Regions from separate parts of the Pseudoalteromonas sp. SR44-8 genome, predicted to be linked through region 1. Evidence: predicted binding sites of a transcription regulator. Region 1 holds the regulator's gene; the other holds the start of a gene.
The links. Region 1 encodes FliA, which starts transcription of late flagellar genes. Its sites were predicted from a motif close to CTAAAGNTNNNNNNNNNNNNGCCGATA; they were not measured.
Positions count from the first base shown of each region.

Region 1 (3,859 bases):
TAGTAAAAAAAGCAGAACAATTGTATTTAAAAAGAACAAAAGCACAACATTCACGACGCCAAGCAGTAGCGTCAAGCACAGTAGGGATGTATGATTAACACAGTATTAGATCAAGCAAGTGGCCTGCGTAAAATGAGTCAAAACAATAATAACGGCGTTAAAGTTATCGCTGTAACAGGTGGTAAAGGTGGCGTAGGGAAAACTAACGTCTCACTTAACACTGCGATTGCGTTGGGTCAGCTCGGAAACCGAGTGTTAGTTCTGGATGCCGATTTGGGTTTAGCAAATTGTGATGTGATGTTAGGGCTTCGGGTTGAACGTAATCTATCTCATGTACTATCAGGTGAATGTGAGCTCGATGAAATTTTAGTTGAAGGGCCTGCAGGAATTAAAATAGTACCAGCGACGTCAGGCTCACAAAGTATGGTGGAACTTTCACCATCAGAACATGCTGGATTAATTCGTGCTTTTAGTGAGTTGAATACCGAATTTGATATATTAATTGTTGATACTGCTGCTGGTATCTCTGACATGGTATTAAGTTTTTCGCGCGCAGCGCAAGATGTCATGGTAGTAGTATGTGATGAACCGACCTCAATAACCGACGCTTATGCATTAATCAAAGTGTTGAGTCGTGAGCATGGTGTGTATAAGTTTAAAATAGTTGCTAATATGGTGCGCAGTATGCGTGAAGGCCACGAACTATTTGCTAAGCTCTCAAAAGTAACGGATCGCTTTTTGGATGTCTCAATGGAATTGGTTGCAACAGTCCCTTATGATGAAAACATGCGTAAAGCAACTCGTCGTCAAAAAGTAATTGTTGATTTATTTCCAAATTCTCCAGCGGCAATTGCATTTAAAACATTAGCGACAAAAGCAGTTAAATGGCCTATACCTAATCAACCATCTGGCCATTTAGAATTTTTCATAGAAAAATTAGTAAACGGCTAACTATGACGGCATCGGTGAATAAAGCGATGGGATATCAATCGACACAAAATTTAAATGTGATTGTTGAGCGACATGCTTCTTTAGTTAAAAAAGTGGCTTGTCATTTGATCGCTCGTTTACCCGCGAGTGTGCAACTCGATGATTTGATTCAATCGGGGATGATAGGGTTAATTGAAGCATCAAAAAACTTTGATGCGACTAAAGGTGCAAGCTTTGAAACCTTTGCAGGCATTCGTATTCGTGGTGCGATGCTGGATGAAATGCGCCGAGGTGATTGGGCTCCTCGCTCAGTGCACCGTAATAGCCGCAGAGTTGCTGAAGCGATTAGTGAGCTAGAAAGCAGCCTGAATCGAGAACCTAAAGATAGTGAAGTTGCTGAAAAACTTGATATTACGCTAGATGAGTACCATCATATTCTTAGTGATGTAAATTCAAGTAAGGTTTTAGGTATAGAAGACTTGGGAATTGATGAAGATGTTATCACACCAGTGGGACATGATTTAGCACTAGACAAGCCCTTTAATAACGTTAAAAATGAACGTTTTAATCAATCATTATTAACAGCTATACAATCTTTACCTGAACGAGATGGGTTAGTATTGTCGCTTTATTATAATGATGAAATGAATTTAAAAGAGATTGGACATATACTCGATGTAAGCGAATCGCGTGTGAGTCAGATACATGGTCAGGCGATGATTAAGCTCAAAGCAAAAATCAATGACTGGATTAACTAGTAGTAAGTAAATATAGGTTCAGACCTCACCGGAGGATGTTTTGGATAAAAACATGAAAATTCTTGTTGTTGATGATTTTTCGACGATGAGACGTATTATCAAAAATCTGTTAAGAGATTTGGGTTTTACAAATGTACAAGAAGCTGATGATGGCTCAACAGCTTTACCGATGTTGCAGAATCAAGAATTTGATTTTGTAGTAACAGATTGGAACATGCCTGGCATGCAAGGAATTGACCTCTTGCGCGCTATCAGGGCCGATGACAGCCTGAAACACATCCCTGTTTTAATGGTAACAGCAGAAGCTAAAAAAGAACAAATTGTTGCTGCTGCACAAGCTGGTGTTAACGGCTATATCGTTAAACCATTTACAGCCGCAACACTGAAAACCAAATTGGAAAAAGTGTTTGAGCGTTTAGGTTAAATAAATAGGAGAGGCTTATGTCAGCACCAGCTGCGCCTCAGATCAGTTTAGAACAAGCCCGGCAGCTTGTGGTTTACCTTGAAAATGGTGAACAAGATAAAGCTGATCAGTTAATTATTGATGCGGCGTCAAAAGAGCAATCAGAATTATTTGCCGAAGTAGGCAAACTTACGCGTCAGCTTCATGATGCGTTGAAAAATTTTGAGCTTGATACACGTTTAGCTGATTTGACCAAAGACGCACTCCCCGATGCTAAGCAGCGTCTAAACTATGTTATGGAAATGACAGAGAACGCTGCTAATAAAACCATGGATGCTGTAGAAGCAAGTTTACCAATTGCCCAACAGCTTGCAGATGATATTTCAGACATTAAACCCACTTGGGATCGTTTAATGAATCGTGAAATTGAGCTAGGTGAGTTTAAAACATTATGCCACAGCTTAGATAAGTTCATGAATAGCTCGCAAACTAAAACGGATGAGTTGCAAGGACTCATGACCAATGTCTTGATGGCACAAGATTTTCAAGATTTAACAGGTCAAGTGATCCGTCGAGTGATAGAGCTTGTTAGAGAAGTAGAAGACAGCTTGATCCACTTGTTGACAGCATTTGGTAGCCAAGATGATAGCGAAACAAAAACAATAGCACCAGTCATTGAAAAACCGCCTGCTGAAAATACACTTGCAGGCCCTGAAGGGCCAATTATTGATAAAGAATCTCGTGATGATGTTGTCTCAGGACAAGATGATGTTGATGATTTATTATCAAGCTTGGGCTTCTAAGAGGAGAGAACTGCATGAGCTTTGAAGTCGATGAAGATATTTTACAAGATTTTCTAGTAGAGGCTGGAGAAATTCTTGAGCTTTTGTCAGAACAGCTGGTGGAGCTTGAAAATAACCCAGATGATACCGAATTACTCAATGCAATTTTCCGTGGTTTTCATACGGTAAAAGGCGGCGCAGGTTTTTTAAGCATGACTGAGCTAGTTGACGCTTGTCACGGTGCAGAAAACGTTTTCGATTTATTGCGTCAAGGTGTTCGTAAGGTTAATTCTGAGCTGATGGACGTGATCTTGCAAGCGCTCGATACTATCAACGAAATGTTTGCGACCATCCAAAGCCGAGAAAAACCAGAACCTGCAAATCCAGAGTTGCTGGCTGTTTTACATAAATTGGGATTGCCGCCAACTGCTGAAGAACTAACTGGCGCTGCTGAGCCTGCAGACGATACTCCTGTTGTTGATGCTGATGCTATTTTAGATGATTCTGATGATCCATTTGCATTTGACTTGTTATTTGATGGTCAAGTTGATAGCGATAAAAAAGATGTTCAAATCGATGATATATCAGAAGATGAATTTGAAAGTTTGCTAGATGAGCTGCATGGAAAAGGACAAAGTCCTGTAACTCCAGCAGTAACAGTTAGCAATGAGTCATCAAATAGTGATATTACTGATGACGAATTCGATAATTTATTAGATGAATTACATGGTGTTGGTAGCTTTGGTTTGGTCAGTAATAAAGATGCTGCAAGCACCGAAAATACTGCGCCTAAACCGCCCCAAGCGTCATCAGAGCCAACTAAAAGTAATAGTCCAGACGAGATCAGCGATGATGAGTTTGAAGCATTATTAGATGAATTGCACGGCAAAGGGAGTGCACCACAAGCAGTTGCAGATACTGAGCCAACACCCGCTCAAAAACCAGTCCCTCCCCCAGCACCTGTTGCCGCAGCTAAACCTGCGCCT
Region 1 is NZ_JACJDS010000006.1:59,732-63,590, forward strand. Features, by position in the region: gene flhF (flagellar biosynthesis protein FlhF) at 1-98, shown strand, start outside; gene H5183_RS04145 (MinD/ParA family protein) at 91-951, shown strand; gene H5183_RS04150 (RNA polymerase sigma factor FliA) at 978-1,688, shown strand; gene cheY (chemotaxis response regulator CheY) at 1,729-2,112, shown strand; gene H5183_RS04160 (protein phosphatase CheZ) at 2,130-2,894, shown strand; gene H5183_RS04165 (chemotaxis protein CheA) at 2,909-3,859, shown strand, end outside.

Region 2 (3,859 bases), on a different contig from region 1:
GATCACCAGCATGAACAAGTTGATCAGCTTGTTTGATTAACTTTTTAAGTACCGTAAGTTGCTTACGAGTTTTAGATTTTGCTTTTAACTGCCATTGCTGTGGGATAATCGGTAAGTCATCAAAGCGCCATTTTTTATATTGCTCATTATAATCATCAGGCTCTGCTTGCTCGAGCAAGTGACCTATACACCAAGAAACACAATCGCCATTAGCCACTTCAATATAGCCATCATGTTTTTTATGAGGCTTTGGTAGCGCATCAGCAATGGCACGACCTAAAGATGGCTTCTCGGCTATATAAAGTTTCATAGGGCACTATCAATAACTGGTTATTTACACAGTAGTTTAGCACACGTAATTTAATCTACAAATAGTTAATGATTAGCTCTTTAGACTGCGATTTTTTCGCATAAATAAATACAACAGAGGAAGGTAGCACACAACGACAGTGCCAATATTGATTAACGGTAATAACGTTTTATACAGCATAGTGCTATACGATAAATCCCAAAGGTGGCGATCCACTAATCTAAATAATTGTAAGATAGGCGCACTAATTACAACCAATTGACCAATCACACTTTGCCAAAGATACACTTTATCTTTAATAGCCCAGTAAGCAATCAAAGCCATCCAAGCAATATCATTAAAAGCCCAAACTACATAACGCCAAATATAAGGGTCATCTAACTCTCTAAGGCTTGAATAAATCACAGCGCCATACAAGAAGAAAACAGCTGTAATCAAGACAAAGCGTAATGCCAACCAATCCTTACGTAAGTAAAATACAAAAATAGCTGGGAGTAAAAATAACACCCAGCTATATTCAAGTATAAAAATTAAATTGTTCACCCAATTAGGCATTGACGTTACTTAACATTCTTCTCTTCATCATCGCCACCAGAACCATTGCCCGGCATATAGCTATATTTATCAACGTTTTTCATCAGACACTCCGTTACACTTGTTAAAAAACTACTTTAAGCTAAATTAGGTACTTTGCCAAGCATCTTAACGAACATCTATCGGATCTGATTCCTTAGCCTTGCCTTGCATTATTGAAATTTCCACGCGGCGATTACGTCGTCTATCCGCATCAGAATCATTTGGAACAAGTGGTCGAGTTTCGGCATGACCGACAACAACCATTCTGGTTTTATCAAAGCCTTGCGCTTTTTGCATTTCAGTTGCAACCGCAACTGCACGCTTCGATGATAAGTCCCAGTTATTGGTATACAGCTCATTCGAAACTTGAAAATCATCAGTATGACCAGACACCGTAATTTCACCTGGCACATCTTTTAGTAACGCAGCTATATCACGAATGATTGGTTTAAACTTAGGTTGTAAAAATGCACTCCCAGATGGAAATGAACCATTTTCACGAATACGAATAATAATTTGCTGACCTAATGATTCCAACTCAACAGCACCATCCATGATTTGTTGTTCCAATTGCTGGGCTATCTTTTTAACTAACTCATTAACCTGCTCTTGATCAGCTGCAGAAATAGATTGTTCTGATGCTTGTTGTTGCGCTGTACTTTGTGACTCACCGCCACGCTTATTACCGCGTTGCTCTTGACGACCGCCAGCGGAGCTTTCATCACCAGCCTGAAACTCAAGCATTTGCTGGGTCATTTCGACAGTTTGCTGTTGAATGGTTTCGATTGGAGTAGGTTCAGGTTTACCTGGGGTGAACTCCATCGCGATAACGGATGTTCCTTTGGGAATATCTTTTACTTCTATTTTATTTTGTACACCAAAGGCAAACTTCATTGAGCCTGCGATTTGTTTAAATTTAAGTACATCCATTTCTGAAAACGCGAGTAAAAGTACAAAGAAGCACATCAATAGTGACATCAAATCCGCGAAGGTACCCATCCATGCTGGTAACCCGGGTGGTGGACACTTGCACTCTTGATCTGACATGCTTACTCCTCAGTATCCACTTTTCGTTTTGATTCAGCTAGGTAGTTTTTCAAAATACCTTCGATGACTTTTGGGTTTTGGCCATCTTGTATACCTAATACCGCATCTAAAATTAGCCGCTGATTCATTGCTTCTTCGTCTTTACGCAATTCCAATTTTACTTGGATAGGAATTGCCACCACGTTTGCTAAAAACGCACCATATAATGTTGTTAAAAGCGCTACCGCCATCGCAGGACCAATCGCTTTAGGGTCATCCATATTCGACAACATCGCAACTAGACCAATCAAAGTACCGATCATACCCATCGCAGGCGCAATATCGGCAAGCGCTTTAAACAAACCGGCCCCCGATTCATGACGAGTAGAAGTAAGAGAAATATCTTTTTGCAAGGTGGCACGAACAACATCAGCGTCATGACCGTCAACAAGCATATCAACCCCTTTACGCATAAACGCATTGGGTATTTCTGCTTCCTCTAGTGCTAAAAATCCGCCTTTACGGGCCGAGTCTGCAAGTTCAACTGCTTTTTCGATAAGCTCTTCAGGTGACTCTATTTTGAACATGAAGGCTTTAGCCGCGACTTTACCGATACCGAGGAATTGACTCATCGTATAGTTTGATAACACTATAAAAATCGAACCACCGAAAACAATAACCACCGATGGCGTGTTATAAAACATAGCCACTTCGCCGCCACTACTTAGTACCATTGACATAGCAATAAGACCAATAGCTCCGAGAATACCTATAATGGTTGCTAAATCCACTTACCCCTCCAGAGGAATCGATGCTTTGTTGCTACCAGCAACAAATTTTTATTATTAACAGCTTATCGGCAATCTATTGAATTACTTAAACCATTTAATGAAAAAAATGAAATGAAAGTTTTCAACCCTATTTGGCATTTTAAGCTACCATTGATAACCTGCAAGGTTTAAGCAAAGGTATAAATAATTAAAAGTGGCAAGAAAACAATTAATTATTCAAAAAAAATGCATCACCCTTTGACCTAGTTTAGCATTCCCCCTAAAATTGGCCTCACATTTCTATCATCTAAGTTAAATCAGTATGGCGACGAAAAAACCAGAGAACCTAAGCTTCGAGCAAGCGCTTGATGAATTATCCTTAATCGTCACAGAAATGGAGCAAGGAGAGCTTTCCCTTGAGCAATCGTTAAAACAGTTTGAACGCGGTATTGCTTTAGCCGGCGCATCTTCAAGTAAGTTACAACAAGCTGAACAAAAAGTAGCGATTTTAATGGGTAGTGATAGTCAGTCACCACTTACTAACTTTGATAATGATTTGGAATAACGGGTGTTAATAACAGAGCAAATAAAATGTGCTCAACAAGATGTTGAAGCCACTCTCAATCGGTATTTTGAGCAACCGCTCGACACCGAGCAAAGCATCAAACAAGCCACCCACTACAGCGTTTTAAATGGCGGTAAACGATTACGGCCATTTTTAGTGTATGCCACGGGAAAAATGCTTGGCGCAAATAAACAAGATTTAGACGTGTTGGCTGCTGCTATTGAATGTATTCATAGTTATTCGTTAGTTCATGATGATTTACCCGCGATGGATGACGACGACCTGCGACGTGGTAGACCGACTTGCCATATTGTCTATGGCGAAGCTCATGCTATTTTAGCTGGTGATGCGCTGCAAACATTAGCGTTTGATTTAATTGCTAACCATTCATTTAACGTTCCTGCACAGCAACAGTTAAAAATGATTGCAGCACTTGCCAAAGCATCAGGTATTGAAGGTATGGTCGGTGGTCAAGCACTGGATATTGCAGCGACTGACAAATTAGTCAATTTAGCTGAGCTCGAACGTATCCATAAATTAAAAACAGGTGCTTTGTTAAATTGTGCAATTACTTTAGGTGCATTATGCGCAGCTGATACAAATCAACAAACA
Region 2 is NZ_JACJDS010000022.1:73,214-77,072, reverse strand. Features, by position in the region: gene H5183_RS12665 (DNA topoisomerase III) at 1-310, opposite strand, end outside; gene H5183_RS12660 (hypothetical protein) at 383-865, opposite strand; gene H5183_RS12655 (flagellar motor protein MotB) at 1,013-1,933, opposite strand; gene pomA (flagellar motor protein PomA) at 1,936-2,703, opposite strand; gene H5183_RS12645 (exodeoxyribonuclease VII small subunit) at 3,005-3,247, shown strand; gene ispA ((2E,6E)-farnesyl diphosphate synthase) at 3,251-3,859, shown strand, end outside.
Region 2: pomA (flagellar motor protein PomA) is a predicted target of FliA. The motif match lies at 2,767-2,793, and genes of this name have one in related genera.